Regions from separate parts of the Bradyrhizobium sp. DOA1 genome, predicted to be linked through region 2. Evidence: predicted binding sites of a transcription regulator. Region 2 holds the regulator's gene; each other region holds the start of a gene.
The links. Region 2 encodes LexA, which represses DNA repair genes until DNA is damaged. Its sites were predicted from a motif close to TGTTCNNNNTGTGTTCNG; they were not measured.
Positions count from the first base shown of each region.

Region 1 (4,640 bases), 2.0 Mb from region 2:
CCGAACTCTATCGCAAGACGCGCGAGCTCGAGCGACTGAACCAGGAGCTCGAGGACCGCGTCCGCGCACGCACCGCCGAGCTGGAAAACTCCACCGCCAAGCTGCGCGAAAGCGAGCAGCGCCGCAGCATGGCGATCGCCGCCGGCAAGATGGGCTCGTGGGATTGGGACTGGATCACCGGCGACTGGATGTGGGACGAGGGGCAATATCGCATTTTCGGCGTCAGTCCGGAGAGCTTCGAGGTCAATCCGGCCAACGTCCAGGCGTTGCTGCATCCCGATGACGTCGACCAGCTGCGCAAGGCGATCGCCGAGTTCAACAGCGGCACGCGTGCCTATGAAACCGAATTCCGGATCGTGCGGCCCGACGGGGAGGTGCGCTGGTGCGTCGGCACGGCGGCCGCCACGATAGATGCCAACGGCCGCGTGGTGCGGGTGAGCGGCGTCACCGTGGACATCACGGAACGCAAGCGCGCCGAGGAGCGGCAGAATCTCCTCGCGCGGGAAGTCGATCATCGCGCCAAGAATGCGCTGGCGCTGGCGCAATCGATCGTGCGCCTCACCCGGGCCGACGAGGTCAAGGCCTATGTCAATGCCGTCGAGGGACGCATCAACGCGCTGGCGCGCGTCCACACCATCCTGTCACTGTCGAGCTGGCAGGGCGCCGAGCTCTCCAAGCTGATCGACGAGGAGCTTGCGCCCTATTCGCTGGGCGGCCAGATCAGGTTGGCAGGCCCCGAAGTTCAGTTGCTGCCGGCGACCGCCCAGACGCTGGCGCTCGCACTGCACGAGCTCTTCACCAACTCGGCCAAATATGGCGCGCTGTCGACGCGGTCTGGGCGGCTCATGATCGCCTGGCAGGCCGAGAACGACCGCCTCACGCTGACCTGGGAGGAATCCGGCGGCCCGCTGGTCAGGACACCGAAATCCCGCGGCTTCGGAACGCGGAGCCTGCTTGCGAGCGTCGAGTCCCAGCTCGGTGGACAGGCGCAATTCGATTGGCGCGCCGAGGGCCTGTTGTGCCGCCTGGAGGTGCCGTTGACACGCAAGACCGCGGCGAGCCCCGCACCCGGCAAATTCGATGCCGCAGCTGCGGCCGAATTGCAGCGCGCCTCCGGCTAGCCGGACGCGGTGCCCGTCATGCGCTGCTCGGTTCGTGGATCGCGCGCAATGCGTCCTTCGAGCCATGCTTCCGTTCGGGCGAGATCGCGCAGCGCTCTGGCATAGCGGCGAGCTGCGCTTCGCTCCGCGCCACGCGGGAGCTTGCGCGCCTTGCGCAGAATATCCGCGGCGGCATTGCGATAGGCCAGCGAGCGGTACAGAAAGACTACCTTGCCCATATCGACTATTCCCGTGTTGATGGCGTTCATCTTCGCGTGTCCGGCATGAACGTCGGATGAAGCAGGCGATGACCATTCCTTCATTGGGATGGAACCAGCGAATACCGCGCGCGTTTGCATGTCAGCTCGAGACACTGTTCCATGCGCGCGAAAAAGTCGCCGGACCTGATCTCTCCCACTGGCCTCATCAAACTGATGACACACGCGCTGATGGGCGCAGCCCTCGGCCTCGCCTTCAGCCTGATACTCATTCTCTGCAATCCAGCCGTTGCCAACCTGCTCAAGAACGGCGGAAGCCAGGCCGCCATCGTCTTCGTCCTCACCTTGGTGACGACCTTCACGATCGGCGCGACGCTCACCGGCGTCGTATTCATCCTGGAAGAGAACAAGCAATCTTGAAGCGCCTGGACGCTTGACGATGGCTTCGTCGGGAACTCCCGCGACGAACCGCAGTTGGCCGCCTGCGTCAATTTAACTCAGGAGTTCCCTTACATGAAGACGACCAAGCTCGCTCTCGCCGTGATGTTGGCAACCGGCCTTGCCGTATCGCCGTTCGCCGCGCAGGCGAAGTCGCACAAGGCAAAACATGGATCCGCGATGTCATCGTCGCAGACCACCGGCACCAACACCAAGACGTCAAAGGGCGCCGATCCCTCCGGTCAGGGCGGTTCTGGTCCGGGCTCCGATCAGGGCGGCACCATGACCAACAACAAGGATGGCATGAGCAAGAGCAAGTGAGCCCAGCATAATACGACGATCAAAAGTCCCGCGCTCTGCGCGGGACTTTCACGTGAGGCCTTTTCAGTATCGCACGATCACGATTCATCGCGACCTCGTCGCGCTCCCGCGCCACATGGGCCGCGCGCTGATCAGCGCATCACGGATGGCCTGCTTCAACTCCTCGATGCGCGCACGCCTTAGCTGCGTCGGATGTCAGTGATGTTAAGGCCGCGTGCCTTTTGCAAGATGCTCGAGCTGCGCCCGCTTACGCGCGATGAGGAGCTGGGCCGCAGCATCATCGAGGCCCTCGCGCTGCAATTGCCGGATGGCAGAACCCAGTTCGAGAATCTCAGCGCGCAATTTCAGCATCCGGTAGTCGTCCGGGTCTTCCTCCACGCGACCCTCAATGTCTCAGCGGCGCGCCAATAGGCTCGCCGGCTTGTCCTTCGTCACCGCCTGGAGACGCGTCCGGCCGCGGACGTCAGGCAGGACACCGCGGCCCCCGGCCGCCTTCCATTCCTCGATGAGCAGATTGATTTTCCGGCGCAGATCGATCTGAGCCAGGGCCTGTTCAGTGCAGTCGCAGTCACGATTGACAAGGTCGCGCACGACGCCTCGACATCGGCCATCTCCAGCCTCAAGGCGCTGATTTTACGTCGAATTTCATTAATTCTGTTGTCCATGGCTTGTTAGAACAAAATAAGAACATATAGTCAAGTCACGATTTCCAGAACGGAGGAGCGACATGCAGGTTCAGGCCCAATATGACGCCAGGGTTTTCCTGAGCGAGCAGATGACCCGGGCGCAGGGACTGAGATTGAAGCGGCTCAGTGAAGAGGCGTATCAGCCGGCACAGTATGCGCGCGATCTCTCCTTCGCCGAGGCTGCGCGGCGCATCGAGGTGCTGGAAGCCGAGATCGAGCTGGCGAATTCGTTCTAGGCCCGCCCAGCCGGCCCGTTACTCGCCTGACTTCGGAACCATGCCTGTGTGGAACGGTTCTCCCCCGGCCAAGGGAGAACAGGCATGGCACGCAAGGCAAAGAAGCGCCGCTACTCACGCAGCTCCGGCAGCGACGTCGAAAGCGAGATGCGGCGCTACAAGAAGGGGACCGCGAAGAGCGGGCGTGGCGGTCGCGGCGGTCGGGTGAAGAGCCGCAAGCAGGCGATCGCGATCGGACTGTCGAAGGCCCGCAAGAAGGGCAAGAAGGTCCCGAAGAAGGCGTCCAAGCGGAAGACGTCCAAGAAGAAGACAGCCAAGAAATCTTCCAAGAGCAAGAAATCTTCCAGGAAGACGTCGAAGCGGAAGTCCGCCAAGCGCTCGCGCTGACTTCGGTCAGATCATGCTGCCCGGCATGAAGCAGCGGATCGAAATCCCGAACGCAGTCTTCACCGGCCACACCATGGTGCGGCCGGCGCGGTTCGGCTCGGTGATGACGGCTTCATCCGGCACGTCGATCCACTGCCCATCCAGCCTGACGCGGTAATGTCCGTCGTGCGATTCCCAGTCGGGATCGGCAACGGCAAAGCCGTCCGCATCCGAGCAGCACGGACCGAGATGGCTGCGCAAGCTGTCGAACCAGGGCTTCAGGGGAGAGTTCGCATAGCGGCCGTCATCGCGCCCGAGGGCGCTTGCAGTCGGCAGCACGAACGACGCCACCAACAGCGCCGTCATCAGCGAGAGCTTCAATCGATCCATGTCGGCACCGATCAAATGCGAACCACCGGCCAGTTCCACAAAGCGGCGGGACGGTTCGAAGTTCCACGCTTGCAACCCGCCTCCGCGGCGACATTGCCGCAGGGCACACGGGTGCTGCTCGAAACTGTGAGCGGCGAACACGGCTTTTTCGGACGAACCGGGTCATCCTCGCTGCCGTTAACGAGAATGTTATCGCCGACGTGATCTCGATCGCACACAGGAAAGGCGGCCCGAGGGCCGCCTTTTTGTATGAGTACCGATGAAGCTGCGTCTCTACGCGAGTGGGACCGCGACGAACCGGGTCGCATCCGCGCTTTTGACCTGCAACAGCACGCTGCGCTTGCCGGACGATTTGGCCTGAGCCAGCTCCGAACGAACCTCGCCGACATTGCTGACGGCCTTGCCGCCGACATTGAGGATGACGTCGCCTGTCTGGATGCCTCGCTGCGCCGCCGGCCCTTCCGGATCGACCTCGGTGACGACGACGCCCTTCTGTCCGGCGCCCTGAACCTCGCCGGCCGGCGCCAGACCGAGCCCGAGACGCGGCGTGCCGGTGTCAGGCTGCACCTTGTCGCTATCCCGACCTTTTCCCTGAGCCTGCCGTTCGTTCGACAGCTCGCCGAGCGCCAGCGTCACCGTCTTGCTCTCGCCCTTGTGGATGACGTCGAGCTTGACCGAGCTGCCGGGCGCCAGCGTGGCGATGGTGCGGGCGAGATCGCGGGAATCCTTGATCGCGGTGCCGTTGACCGCGGTGATGACGTCGCCCGCCTCGATACCCGCCTTCGCCGCCGGACTGTCGGCTTGCGGATTGTCGACGATCGCGCCGCGTGCCTCCTTCAGGCCGAGGCTGTCGGCGATATCGGACGTCACGGGCTGCACCTGCAC
Region 1 covers NZ_JXJM01000001.1:4,863,216-4,867,855, forward strand. The annotation lists gene SE91_RS22760 (HWE histidine kinase domain-containing protein) at 1-1,121, shown strand, start outside; gene SE91_RS22765 (hypothetical protein) at 1,118-1,369, opposite strand; gene SE91_RS22770 (hypothetical protein) at 1,481-1,738, shown strand; gene SE91_RS22775 (hypothetical protein) at 1,832-2,077, shown strand; gene SE91_RS37220 (hypothetical protein) at 2,282-2,455, opposite strand; gene SE91_RS22785 (hypothetical protein) at 2,471-2,668, opposite strand; gene SE91_RS22790 (DUF3072 domain-containing protein) at 2,805-2,999, shown strand; gene SE91_RS22795 (DUF6496 domain-containing protein) at 3,084-3,386, shown strand; gene SE91_RS22800 (hypothetical protein) at 3,393-3,755, opposite strand; gene SE91_RS22805 (Do family serine endopeptidase) at 4,029-4,640, opposite strand, start outside.
Region 1: the regulator LexA is predicted to act here: its motif matches at 2,750-2,767, upstream of SE91_RS22790 (DUF3072 domain-containing protein).

Region 2 (4,640 bases):
TGGAGGGCTGGAACGCGATCTTCGCCGGCGAGATGCCTGACATTGCCGAGCTGTTGCCGCGCGCGGCCAAGCAGATGCCGATCTATGCCTTCTCCAACACCAACCGGCCGCATATCGACTATTTCTCGAAGGAATATGCCGGCGTGCTCGGCCATTTCCGCGAGCTCTATTTGTCGTCCAGCATCGGCCTGCGCAAACCGGATGCGGAGGCGTTCGACCATGTCGTGGCGGCGATCGGCGTGCCAGCTAGCCGAATCGTGTTCTTCGACGATCTTGCCGAGAACGTCGATGGGGCGCGGGCTTACGGCCTGACCTGCGTGCACGTGACCTCGCCCATGGATGTCGGGAACGCGCTCAGGGCGCTGGGAATTTAATCCGTCCCGCGGACTGGCCGAGATCGACCGGAGCGCTCGGGAACTATTTCTGCCGAGGGCGAGGAACCAAATTCCTCTGTATATTTTTATACAAAGTTCCGGGAACGAATGCCCGCTTCAGGACTCATGAGTCCGTTGGGACTTCTACATCGGACTTATCGTCGTGTTGGGCAAAACCTATCTTACCAAGCAGGCCTCTCTGCTGATGAAATTCGCCAGAACTACCTCGGATTCTGACCTCTCCGCCAAGCTGATCAGCAAGGCAGCCGACCTGAAATCGCAGGCCGACCCGCTGCCCGATACGGATCAGGGTCCCCACGCCCCGGACGTCAGTCCGAGCGAGCCGACGCGGAGTTGACCCATGCTGGCCGTGGCGCTCGTTCTTCTCGTGCTTACCATGGCCATCCTGGTGCCGGTCTGCCTCGCCTTCCGGATCATGCCTCGGAGAATTTGAGCCGCCTTAGGCCGTCCGAGTGCTCGCGCGCCTGTGCGGGATGCTGAATGGTGAGAATGACGACTTCACCAGCCTCTTCGTCGAGCGTGTAATAAATCAAATAGGGGTATCGCCGGGTTACCAGCTTGCGCACGCCCTCTACCTTCTGCGGTCTTCCAAGTCGCGGAAAACGGACGAGATTCTGAAGCGATTCAAGATTGCAGCGCGCACACGCAATGCGGCTTGCGGACTTTGCTCCCTGACATATTCGGCAATGCAATCAGATCTTGCGCGGCCCGTGGCGTGTATCGGAGCTTCATCGCTCGAAGCGGCGGAACGCAGCTTCAACCTCGACGTCAGACGCAAACTGCCGGAGCTTCGCCTGTGCGAGTCCCTCGAGGATCGCCGACAGATGCGCGGCATCGATTTCCTCGGGCTCTCCCGCATCGCCGGTCAAAGCCAGCATTGCGCGCGCGATCTCGTCCTGATCATCGGCAGGGAGCTGCCGCACGGCGTGAAGAGCCTTTTCGAGCAATTTTGTCATCGACAAAAGATAAGCCCAAGTTGCGCCGAAAGGAAGCGCGTCTTTCTCACTCCATTGAGACCTCTTTTGCGTCGATCCTCTCACTGGGCTAAAACCTTACCGATCGTGTCCTTTGATTTGTTGCGGAGTTCACCCGTGGCCCTGATGCCGGTTTCCGACGCGCTTGCCGCGGTGCTGGCGGGTGCCGAGCCGCTGCCTGACGAGATGGCCGCGCTCGATGCGGCCTTCCACCGCGTGCTCGCCCGCGACGTCGCAGCGCGGCGCACGCAGCCGCCGGAAGCCATGTCGGCGATGGATGGCTATGCCGTGCGCGCGACCGATGCGGCAGCGATCAATTCCAAGCTCACGGTCATCGGCGAGGTTGCAGCAGGCCGGCCATTTGCCGGATCCGTTGGTACCGGTGAAGCGGTGCGGATCTTCACCGGCGGCGTCATTCCCGCCGGTGCCGACGCGGTCGTGATTCAGGAGGACACCGTCGTCGACGGCAAGCACGTGACGGTCAAGGAAGCCGCCATTACCGGGCGGCACATTCGCCCCGCAGGCGTCGACTTCTCCGAGGGCGACGTGCTGCTGCGCAAGGGGGCCCGCCTCACCGAGCGCGATCTGGCGCTCGCCGCCGCCATGAATCACCCGCAGCTTGCCGTTTGCCGTCGTCCGAAGGTCGCGATTCTCGCCACCGGCGACGAGCTTGTGTTACCCGGCTCGACGCCCGGCCACGGCCAGATCGTCTATTCCAACGGCTATGCCCTGCACGCGCTCGCCCGCAGCGAGGGCGCCGAGACCATCGACCTCGGCATTGCCGCCGACACGCTCGGGTCCACCGCCGCCGGCATCCGCCGCGCGCGCGAGAGCGGCGCCGACATCCTGGTCACGACAGGCGGAGCCTCTGTCGGCGACCACGATCTGGTGCAGCAAGCCCTTCGCGACGAAGGCATCGCGATGGCGTTCTGGAAGATCGCAATGCGCCCGGGCAAGCCGATGATGCACGGACGCCTGGGGGCGATGCGCGTGATCGGCCTGCCTGGCAATCCGGTTTCGTCCTATGTCTGCGCCTTCCTGTTCATGGTGCCGTTGATTCGCGCCCTGTCGGGCCGATCCGAGATTCATCATCGCCACAAGCGCGCCGTGCTCGGCAAGGACGTCGGCGCAAACGACATGCGCGCGGATTATCTTCGCGCGAGGCTGGAGGAGCGCGATGACGGCGCGCTCGTCGCTATTCCCGTCAACCACCAGGATTCCTCGCTGCTTGCAAATCTTGCTGCGGCACAGGCACTTCTCGTGCGCGCGCCGTTCGCCCCCAGGGCCGAAGCCGGCACGCCTTGCGAGGTGCTGCGCCTGCCCGCCTGAACGCATCCCCCACACGCGTTCCGCGAACTTTGCGGCGTTCACGGTAAATTAAGCAGTTGCGGAACATGTATCGAACATATAGTGTCCGTTCATGATTTGTTTCGAGGATGTAGCGGTTCGCCGCTCCAATACAGCGTCTCGGAATCGAACGACATCAACCGGGGGACTTTGGTCGAGATGTTAACGCGCAAACAATACGAGCTTCTGCGGTTCATCAGCGAACGTCTGAAGGAAAGCGGCGTGCCGCCCTCCTTCGACGAGATGAAGGATGCGCTCGACCTGCGCTCGAAGTCAGGCATCCATCGCCTGATCACCGCGCTCGAGGAGCGCGGCTTCATCCGCCGCCTGCCCAACCGCGCCCGCGCCATCGAGGTGATCAAGCTGCCCGAGCTCCAGGCCGCTGCCGGCAACCGCCGCGGCTTCACGCCGAGCGTGATCGAGGGCAATCTCGGCAAGATCCGTGCGAGCTCCAGCCCGCCCGCGGACGAGGGTGAGCGTCCGGTTGCCGTGCCCGTGATGGGCCGCATCGCAGCCGGCACGCCGATCGAGGCGCTGCAGACCCGCAGTCACACCATCAGCGTCCCGCCGGACATGCTCGGCTCCGGCGAACATTATGCGCTCGAAGTGCGCGGCGATTCGATGGTCGAGGCCGGCATCCTCGACGGCGACATGGCGCTGATCCAGCGCAACGAGAGCGCCGATACCGGCGACATCGTCGTGGCGCTGATCGACGACGAGGAAGCGACGCTCAAGCGCTTCCGCCGCCGCGGTGCCTCGATCGCGCTCGAGCCCGCCAACGCCGCCTACGAGGTGCGCATCCTGCCGCCCAACCGGGTGAAGATTCAGGGCAAGCTGATCGGGCTGTACCGCAAGTACTGACCGCCCGGCGGTCATTCGATACCGATGATCCCGATTGGAGCGGATGCGTCCGCTCCGGCTGGGCAGTCTTTCCGGACTTGCGCAGATTGTCCGGCCCTCATTCAGCACGACACACTCTGCGTGTCGCGGCCAAGCGCTCATCGCGTTTGAGCTCGAAAGATCGAGCAGACAAGGATTGCTCACCGCTCGCGGCCACAGGCGTTCGTGGTCCCCGAATGCGCTGAAATGAGCTTTGTTCCTAGTGAATCCGAAAAAGATAATGTGATCGCGTCTCGCGAACGTCAGCCGCAGATTCGCCTACAACCGAGCAGAGCGTTACGTGCTTCCACTCTGATAGAGGCTTGCGCCTCCGAAAGAGGCGCGGGTTGCTATCTTCGCATGAGGAGCACCCGATGTGTGACTACAGCCTGCATGCCGTTGCATCGCGTCCCGCCGAAGTCGGCGAGACGATCGTCTCCACGACGTTCCGCGGCACCTCGACGCGCGGCTTTGCTTCCGCGGCAGATCCGACCGTGGCCGTCTGCCTGTTGCCGGGAACGGAGCTCGCCTTCGCCGACAACGTGCGTTACGACAATCGCTGGATCTGGACGCGCACCATCAACTCCCGCGTCGGCAAGTTCGGCAAGATCGATCCGCACATTCCCGATCGCCATCACGACGCGATCGAATTTCCTGATGGCAAATACGTGCTGGTGACGCAGCTCGTCGAAGGCCAGCGCGCAACGGTGCTGCAACTGCCCGTGACGCAGCCGGTCAGCGAGCGCGAGCACAAGCCGCAGATCATCGCAGACAGCCGCCCGAGCCCAACGCCCCGCCTGCCGATCGGCTGATGCGCCGTCCCGGCCGTCCAGGTCGGAGACCAGAATTGAAATTGCCATTCGCCGGCCGCGGCCGGCGACATGGAGCGGTTTGGCGTTCGCGACATCCAACCAGCCGACCGAGTGCCCTTCCCCTTGCGCACGAAGTTTGGGCCGCCGTGCCTGAATTTTGAACGTCCGCTCCGCCGTCAAATGACCGATGCTGTCGGGGCCTGAGACAGCGGATATGGTCGATGAAAGCCTTC
Region 2 covers NZ_JXJM01000001.1:2,868,686-2,873,325, reverse strand. The annotation lists gene SE91_RS13645 (HAD-IA family hydrolase) at 1-374, shown strand, start outside; gene SE91_RS37625 (hypothetical protein) at 809-961, opposite strand; gene SE91_RS13630 (molybdopterin molybdotransferase MoeA) at 1,487-2,698, shown strand; gene lexA (transcriptional repressor LexA) at 2,876-3,577, shown strand; gene SE91_RS13620 (hypothetical protein) at 3,970-4,407, shown strand; gene SE91_RS37620 (hypothetical protein) at 4,622-4,640, shown strand, end outside.

Region 3 (4,640 bases), 1.5 Mb from region 2:
GCGCCGCGCGCCCTTGCCCTGCCTCTCCATCGACGTAACAAGCGTGTCGGCCAGCCGCGACAGCGTCATCGCGATCATGGTGTCGGTCGCAATCGGCTCGGCGAAGCGCTTCTCGACGATATAATCGGGCAGCGGTTTACGCGGATTGATCGGCGCATCGCCCTGCCCCAGCGCATGCGCGAGCAACGTGGCGAAGCGCGCGCCGAACCGCGCCGTGATCTCGTGGGCGCTACGCGAGGCGACATCGCCGATGGTCTTCAGGCCGGCGCGGCGCAGGCCGGTGGTGACGGCCTCGCCTGCGCCGAGCGCGGAGATCGGAAGTCGGCTGATCGCCTCCGCCTCCTCGCCATCGGCCACGATGGTGCCCGTGGCCTGCCGCGTCAGCGTGCGCGCACAGACCGAGGTGCCGGCGATCGCCGCGCTGACGACAAAACCCTGCCGGGCCAAGGCACGGACCAGCGTTCGCAACAACGCGGCCTCGCCGCCGAACAGATGCGCGCAGCCTGTGATGTCCAGAAACAGCCCATGTGGCGGATCGAGCGCCACCAGCGGCGTGAAGCGGTCGCACCAATCGGCGATGTCGCTGAGCGTCTTCGCGTCGGCGACGGTGTCGGCGTCGAACACACGCAGATCCGGGCACATCGCCCGCGCATTGGCCAGCGGCTGGCCGATGTAGAGGCCGAGGCGTTCGGCGGCCTCGTCCAGCGCATGGATCACCAGTGCATTGTTGTCCTTGATGACGACGATGCTGGGCGCATGATTGGTTTTACCCAGCCCGGCGCTGCCAAGGAACCGCTGTATCCGGTCGATGGGCAGGCGCGGCAGCCACAGGCTGAGAATACGTCGACGGTTCACTGAACTGGCACTCATCACAATTCCATTCCATGATCCACCGGCCGCAGGGGCCATGACGATTGCGCAAAAGTTCGGCATCGAAGCGCGGTGCACCCCAGGCACTCCAAGCCGCAGGCATTGAGGCCGCCCCCGGCGGCGAATGCGCCGCGCGCAGCATCCATCGGGTCTCCGCGGTTGACGGCAGCGGCTGCGCGGCCATGCGCAGCAAGAGCCCGGTGACGCCGGAAGATTGCGCGGTGAGCGTCAGCTTGCGGCTCGCCACCAGATCGAACTGCCTGGTCTCGCCCCAGAGCTCGAGCACGACGGCGCCGAGCGCATCGCAGGCGAGCGCGTCGGCCGAGGTGCGCAGCGCACTCTCGACATCGGCGGCACGCACCATCACCACGCGGCGCGGATCGAGGCCAAGCTCGGCCAGCCCGCTCATCGACAGCGCGCCGGTTTCGATTTCAGAAAAATCCTGCCGCACCCACAGCAGCGGTTTGCGGGCCGTCACGCGGCCTGCAAGCCCGCTGACGAACCCCGTTGCAGCGGCGCCCTGACGCCCCTCGCAAAACACCTCATGGACCGCCGCACGCGCGAGCCCGCCCTTCAGCACGCGGTCGGCCTCACCATGGCCGAGCGCGACGCGATCATACTGATGCACGACCTCCGCCGTCTCGATGCGCTCGATCTGGCCGCGCAAGGTCGCAAGCGCGCTCATACGTGCGCCGCTCATGCTCGCCGCTCCTCAGGAATTTGATGCCGTGATCTCCAAAAGAAGAACCTACGGCTGGCTCATTTGTTCATGATATGTTCTAATATAAAGCTAACGGCGCGCAGAGAGTCAATCGAATTGCCGCGCTTTTGGATTCGTGAGTTGAATCAAAGGGATTCCGATATGGACGTACAACGCAAGCTGGAAATCCTGGCAGACGCCGCCAAGTACGACGCGTCCTGTGCCTCCAGCGGCACCGAGAAGCGGGATTCCAGCGACGGCAAGGGCATGGGCTCGACCGCGCCCGGCATGGGCATCTGCCATTCCTACGCGCCGGACGGACGCTGCATCTCGCTGCTCAAGGTGCTGCTGACCAATGCCTGCAACTACGACTGCCTCTATTGCGTCAACCGCGCCTCCTCCAACGTTCCGCGCGCCCGCTTCACCGTCGATGAATTGGTCAAGCTCACGCTCGACTTCTACCGGCGCAACTACATCGAGGGCCTGTTCCTCTCCTCCGGCATCATCCGCAGCCCTGATTACACGATGGAGCAAGTGGTCAGCGTCGCGCGAAAGCTGCGCGAGGAGCATCACTTCCGCGGCTACATTCATTTGAAGACCATTCCGGAGGCCGACGATGCGCTGATCGCGGAGGCCGGCAAATATGCCGACCGTCTCTCCATCAACATCGAGATGCCCGAGGAGACGAGCCTGCAGCAATTCGCGCCGGAGAAGGACGTGCGCGCGATCCGCCGCACCATGGGCCGGCTGCGGCTGAAGCTCGACGAGGCCGAGGAAGACCGCAACGCGAAAACGAAAGCAAAGCCGCAGCGCTTCGCGCCCGCCGGACAAAGCACGCAGATGATCGTCGGTGCCGACGCAGCCTCCGATCAGACCATTCTCCACACCAGCGCCAATCTCTACGGCGCCTACCGGCTGCGGCGTGTCTATTACTCCGCGTTCAGCCCGATCCCCGATGCGAGCCGCGCTTTGCCTCTGGTCCAACCGCCCTTGCTGCGCGAGCATCGGCTCTACCAGGCCGACTGGCTGATGCGGTTCTACGGCTTCGACGTTGCGGAGATCGTCGACGACAGCGCGATGCTGCCGCTCGACATCGATCCGAAGCTCGCCTGGGCCTTGCGCCACCGCGACCGCTTCCCGCTCGACGTCAACCGCGCCAGCCGCGAGGAATTGCTGCGCGTGCCGGGCTTCGGCACCAAGACCGTCGAACGCATCATCGCAACGCGGCGCACGACCACGATCCGTCTCGCCGATCTCGCGCGGCTGCATGTCCCCCGGAACAAGGCGATGCCGTTCATCGTCCTCAGCGATCATCGGCCGACGCCGCATCGGCTCGATGCTGTCGGGCTGATCGAACGGTTCAAGCCGAAGGCAACACAATTGGGGTTTGGCTTCTGATGCAGTACATCACCCTGGACACCGAAACCGATTTCGACGGCTGGCGCAAAGCTGCGCGCACGCTCGTGCTGCATCATGTCGAGCCGCGCGACGTCACCTGGGCCGTGCAGGGCGGCGAAGCGGATTTGTTCGCACCGCCCTCGTCCTCTCCGATACTCGAAGTGAATGATGGCACCTTCAGCGTCCCGGCAAAATTCGTCGAGCTCGCCAAGGCCGCGATCCTGCATCGCGACGGCGAGCGCTTTGCGATCCTCTATCGCCTGCTGTTCCGGTTGAAGGACAATCACGATCTCATCGATGTCGCGATCGACCCCGACGTCGCGCAGGTCACGGCCATGGCGAAGGCGGTTCATCGCGACGAGCACAAGATGCATGCCTTCGTGCGCTTTCGCGAAATCGGCAGGGAACGCCAGGCGCATTACGTCGCCTGGTTCGAGCCGGAGCATCATATCGTCGAACTCGCCGCGCCGTTCTTCGCCAAGCGCTTCGCCGACATGCCCTGGTCGATCCTGACGCCGGACCTCTGCGCGCATTGGGACGGCCACGGGCTCTCGTTCACGCCGGGCGTCAGCAAGAGCGAGGCGCCCAGCGAAGACCGGCTGGAGGAAACCTGGCGGCGCTATTACGCCAGCATCTTCAATCCGGCCCGGCTCAAGGTGAAGGCGATGCAGGCCGAGATGCCGAAGAAATACTGGAGGAACCTGCCCGAGGCCTCGATCATTAAGCCTCTGATCGAGGACGCCGAGCGCATGACCGGCGCCATGATCGCCAATGCCGCAACCGATCCGCACAAGCCTCAAAAGCGGCCGGAGGCTCCGATGATACGCAAGACTGCCAGCAACGACCTCGAAGCCCTCCGCGAGGAAGCCGCGCATTGCCGCGCTTGTCACCTCTACAAGGACGCGACCCAGACCGTGTTCGGCGAGGGCCCGAGATCCGCCAACATCATGCTGGTCGGCGAGCAGCCCGGCGACAAGGAGGACCTCGCCGGCCATCCCTTCGTCGGCCCTGCCGGCCAGATGCTGGACCGCGCATTGGAGGAAGCCGGCGTCGACCGCAAGAAGGTCTATGTCACCAACGCCGTCAAACACTTCAAATTCGTGCCGCGCGGAAAGATCCGCCTGCACCAGAAGCCGAACACGCCGGAGATCCGGGCGTGCCGCCAATGGTATGAACGGGAAGTTTCGGCAATCCAGCCCGATCTCATCGTCGCGATGGGGGCCACTGCCGCGCAAAGCGTGTTCGGAAAGATCACGCCCATCGGCAAGACCCGCGGCCGGCTCATCGACCTACCCGACGGACGCAAGGCTTTGGTGACGGTGCACCCGTCCTATCTACTGCGGCTACCCGATCCGGAGGCCAAGGTACTGGAATATCGGCGTTTCGTCGAAGACTTGAAGATCGCGGCCAGCTTGCAAAAGAAGGCTGCACGGGCGGCCTGAACACCGGCAGGAACACCCCTTCACGCCCTGGTTGTCATCCGGCCTTCAAATCCATCACGGACAATACCCTTAATTGAAAGTTAAGGGGCGTCCTGACATGACAGATGTTGCATTCGACCGTGCGGTAGGCGATCCGACGCCGGTTCAGCCGGCTTCCCGGCCCAATCTCGACAAGGGCTTCAATCCGCTGACGATGATCCTGTTCTTCGGCATCCTCGCCGCGGGCCTGC
Region 3 covers NZ_JXJM01000001.1:4,406,292-4,410,931, forward strand. The annotation lists gene SE91_RS20745 (Y-family DNA polymerase) at 1-870, opposite strand, end outside; gene SE91_RS20750 (ImuA family protein) at 767-1,570, opposite strand; gene SE91_RS20755 (putative DNA modification/repair radical SAM protein) at 1,733-2,968, shown strand; gene SE91_RS20760 (UdgX family uracil-DNA binding protein) at 2,968-4,410, shown strand; partial or broken gene SE91_RS20765 (inorganic phosphate transporter) at 4,508-4,640, shown strand, end outside.
Region 3: the regulator LexA is predicted to act here: its motif matches at 1,635-1,652, upstream of SE91_RS20750 (ImuA family protein).

Region 4 (4,640 bases), 1.4 Mb from region 2:
TGACGACGCGGATCTTCAGGTCCGGCAGCGCCTTGCGCAGGAGGTCGACGGCGGCGAGCGTCTCCAATGTCGGCACGTCGCCGGCGCAGGCCATCACGACGTCGGGCTCTGCGTTTGCATCCTCCGTGCCGGCCCAGCTCCAGATGCCGATGCCGGCATCGCAATGCGTGGCCGCATCCTGCATCGACAGCCATTGCGGCGCCGGCTGCTTGCCGGCGACGATGACGTTGATGCGGTTGTAGGTGCGCAGGCAGTGATCGGCGATCCACAGCAGCGTGTTGGCGTCCGGCGGGAGATAGATGCGGACGATGTCGGCTTTCTTGTTGGCGACGAGGTCGACGAAGCCGGGGTCCTGGTGGCTGAAGCCGTTATGGTCCTGGCGCCAGACATGCGAGGTCAGGAGATAATTGAGCGAGGCGATCGGGCGGCGCCACGGCAACTCGCGCGTCACCTTCAGCCATTTGGCGTGCTGGTTGAACATGGAATCGACGATGTGGATGAAGGCCTCGTAGCAGGAGAAGAAGCCATGCCTGCCGGTGAGCAGATAGCCCTCGAGCCAGCCCTGGCAGAGATGCTCGCTCAGAACCTCCATCACGCGGCCGTCCTGCGCGAGATGCACGTCGTAAGGTTCGGTCGGCTCCATCCATACGCGTTTGGTGGCCTCGAACACCGCGTCCAGCCGGTTTGACGCGGTCTCGTCCGGGCCCATGATGCGGAAGTTGCGTTCCTTGGCGTTGAGGCGGATGACGTCGCGCAGGAATTTGCCGAGCTCGCGCGTGGCTTCGGCGATGACGCCGCCGGGCTGCGGCACCTCCACGGCGAAGCTGCGGAAGTCCGGCAGTTTCAGCTCTTTCTTCAGGAGCCCGCCATTGGCGTGCGGATTGGCGCCCATCCGCCGCGGGCCGTCGGGTGCCAGCGCCTGAAGCTCGGGAATCAGTGCGCCGCTCGAGTCGAACAGCTTGTCCGGCTCGTAGCTGCGCATCCAGTCTTCGAGCACTTTGAGGTGCGCCGGGTTGTCGCGGCAGCCTGAAACGGGAACCTGGTGCGCACGCCAGAAGCCTTCGACCTTCTTGCCGTCAACCTCTTTCGGCCCGGTCCAGCCCTTGGGACTGCGCAGCACGATCATCGGCCAGCGCGGCCGCTCGATCGTCGTGCGTCCATCGCGGGCATGCTGCTGGATCGAGCGAATGCTGGCGAGCGCCACGTCGAGCGCGTCCGCCATGGACTGGTGCATCAATCTGGGATCGTCGCCTTCGACGAACAGCGGCTCGTGGCCGAAGCCGCGGAAGAGATTGCGAATTTCCTCGTCCCGCATCCGCCCGAGCACGGTGGGGTTGGCGATCTTGTAGCCGTTGAGATGCAGGATCGGCAGCACCGCCCCGTCATGCGCCGGATTCAGGAACTTGTTGGAGTGCCAGGACGCAGCGAGCGGACCGGTCTCGGCCTCGCCGTCGCCAACGACGCAGGCGACGATCAGGTCAGGATTGTCGAATCCGGCGCCATAGGCGTGCACCAGCGCATAGCCGAGCTCGCCGCCCTCGTGGATCGACCCTGGCGTCTCGGGCGCCGCGTGGCTCGGAATGCCGCCGGGGAAGGAGAACTGCCTGAACAGCTTTCGCAATCCGTCCGCATCGCGGGCGATGTCGGGATAGATCTCGCTGTAGCTGCCTTCGAGATAGGTGTTGGCGACCATGCCCGGGCCGCCATGGCCGGGGCCGCAGATGTAGATCACGCTGAGGTCCAGCGCGCGGATCACGCGATTGAGATGGGCATAGATGAAGTTCAACCCGGGCGTCGTGCCCCAATGGCCGAGCAAGCGCGGCTTGATGTGCTCGGGCCGAAGCGGCTCGCGCAGCAGCGGATTGTCGAGCAGGTAGATCTGCCCGACGGAAAGGTAGTTCGCAGCGCGCCAATAACGATCGAGCAGATCGAGGTCGCTGCTCGCCGCTCGCGATTGTTGTTGATTTGTCATGTTGTTGCCGACCTTCACCCAGCGATCGTCACCAACTTTGTTCCGGCGCGATCGATCCGTGACGGGCATCAAACGAAATCGGGGTGACGCGGGTGTTGCGGCAGGTCAAAGGCGTGCGGCCCGCAATGTGGGCGCTACTGTGCATGGGGTTGTTTTAACGCTTTTTGGGTTTGTGTTCTTGATTTGTTCCGGGCTCGTGCTATCTTCGCGTCATGAGTCCAGCATCCTCTCATGCTCTCAAGCACCCGCCGGTCAAGGCGCCCTCCGAGCCGGCGGGTGCGGACTCTGATTTACCCGCGGACTTTCCAGAACTTGGCGTCGCCATCGACCGCACGCGCAGGCGAGGGCGGGGTGCCCAGTCCAACGCCAGCGGCCGCTATGAGGCCGAAGCGCGCGTCGTCTTCGACGATGGCTGGCAGAGCCTGGAAGAGCTGCCGCCGTTCAAGACCAGCGTCGCCGTCGACACCTCGCGCAAGGTGATCACCCGCAACGATTCTCCCGACATCGGCTTCGATCGCTCGATCAATCCCTATCGTGGCTGCGAGCACGGTTGCGTCTATTGTTTCGCGCGGCCGACCCACGCCTATCTCGGCCTCTCGCCCGGGCTCGATTTCGAGTCGAAGCTGTTGGCCAAGCCCGAGGCGCCGGCGCTGCTGGAGAAGGAACTCGCCGCGTCCGGCTATGAGCCGCGGATGATCGCGATCGGCACCAACACCGATCCCTATCAGCCGATCGAGCGCGAGAGGAAGATCATGCGCGGCATCCTCGAAGTGCTGGAGCGCGCCGGGCATCCCGTCGGCATCGTCACCAAATCGGCGCTGGTGGTGCGCGATATCGACATGCTCACGCGGATGGCCAAGCGCAATCTTGCCAAGGTCGCGATCTCGGTCACCACGCTCGATCCGAAGCTCGCACGCACCATGGAGCCGCGCGCCGCGACGCCGCCGAAGCGGTTGGAAGCGCTGAAGCAGCTCTCGGAGGCCGGCATCCCGACCACGGTGATGGTCGCACCCGTGATCCCCGCGCTGAACGATTCCGAGATCGAGCGCATCCTCGATGCCGCCGCCCATGCCGGCGTCAAGGAAGCCGCTTACGTGCTGCTGCGGCTGCCGCTGGAGGTGCGCGATCTCTTCCGCGAATGGCTGATGGCGAACTATCCCGACCGCTATCGTCACGTCTTTACGCTGATCCGCGACATGCGGGGCGGCCGCGACTACGATGCGAAATGGGGCGAGCGGATGAAGGGAACCGGCCCGATGGCCTGGACCATCGGCCGCCGCTTCGAGATCGCCTGCGACCGGCTCGGCCTCAACAAGCGGCGCTCCAGGCTGACCACTGATCACTTTGCGCGGCCAAAGCGGAACGGCGATCAGCTGAGCCTGTTCTGACCGGAGAAGTGGAAGAGCTCGCATGGCCAAGGAACTCATCGTGCCGGTACCGCGGCTCACCGTGATTACGTTAGGTGTGAGCGACATCCGCACCAGCATCGCCTTCTACGACGCGCTCGGTTTCTCGCGCCGGATGAAGGCAACCGGCGAAGCCGTCGCCTTTTACGATACCGGCGGTCCGGTGCTTGCCCTGTTTCACTGGGATCAGCTTGCGGCTGACGCCACCTTGCCGGACAAGCCGCGGCCGCAGGCCTTCCGCGGCATGACGCTCGTCTGGAATTGCCGGACACGCGAGGAGGTCGATACCGTACTGGCTTTCGCGGTCAGCAAGGGAGCGCGGCTGCTGAAGGCTGCGGGTGAGACCGATTACGGCGGGTATTGCGGCTATTTTTCAGATCCCGACGGTCATGTCTGGGAGGCCGTGGTCGCGCCCGGCATCGAGGTGGGTGAAGACCGACGGGTGCATCTGGCAGCGTAGGGCCGGCCTGAATAACGGGAATTATCCCGGGTTCCCGGTTGCGCTGGCCCGGCCGGTTGCGCACGATCCCGGCCATGATTCGGGACAAGTCTGTCAGGAAGCCGGCCAGGGCCGCACCAGCAAAGGATGCTGCGACGAAGGCTACGCCTGGCAAGGCGGCCAAAGCTTTGGCTGGCAAGAAAGGCATCATCGCCATCGCGCCGCCGAGCTTCCGACGCGAGCGCGCGCTGATCAAGCGCGGCGTCTGGCCGGTGGCCGGTTGCGACGAGGCCGGCCGCGGCCCGCTCGCCGGTCCCGTGGTGGCGGCGGCGGTGATTCTCGATCCCGATCGTATCCCGCGCGGCATCGACGATTCGAAGCGGCTGACCGCCGAGGAACGCGAAAAGCTGTTCGACAAGATCTGCGCCACCGCGCAAGTCTCGGTTGCCGTCGCCTCGCCTTCGCGGATCGACCGCGACAACATCCTGCGCGCCTCGCTATGGGCGCTCAAGCGCGCGGTGGTGGCTTTGCCTGAACGGCCCCGGCACGTGTTCGTCGACGGCCGCGACCGGCTCGACACGGAGTGCGACTGCGAGGCCGTGATCGGCGGTGACGGCATCGTGCTGTCGATCGCGGCGGCATCCATCGTCGCCAAGGTCACCCGCGACCGGCTGATGTGCGCGCTGGCGCAGGACTGTCCCGGCTACGGTTTCGAGCAGCACAAGGGCTATGCCGTCCCCGAGCATCTCGACGCACTCGACCGTCTCGGCCCCTCCATTCACCACCGCAGCTTCTTCGCCCCCGTCGCCGCCGCCCGCGCCAA
Region 4 covers NZ_JXJM01000001.1:1,463,308-1,467,947, forward strand. The annotation lists gene SE91_RS06775 (phosphoketolase family protein) at 1-1,972, opposite strand, end outside; gene SE91_RS06780 (PA0069 family radical SAM protein) at 2,185-3,360, shown strand; gene SE91_RS06785 (VOC family protein) at 3,383-3,838, shown strand; gene rnhB (ribonuclease HII) at 3,913-4,640, shown strand, end outside.
Region 4: the regulator LexA is predicted to act here: its motif matches at 2,146-2,163, upstream of SE91_RS06780 (PA0069 family radical SAM protein).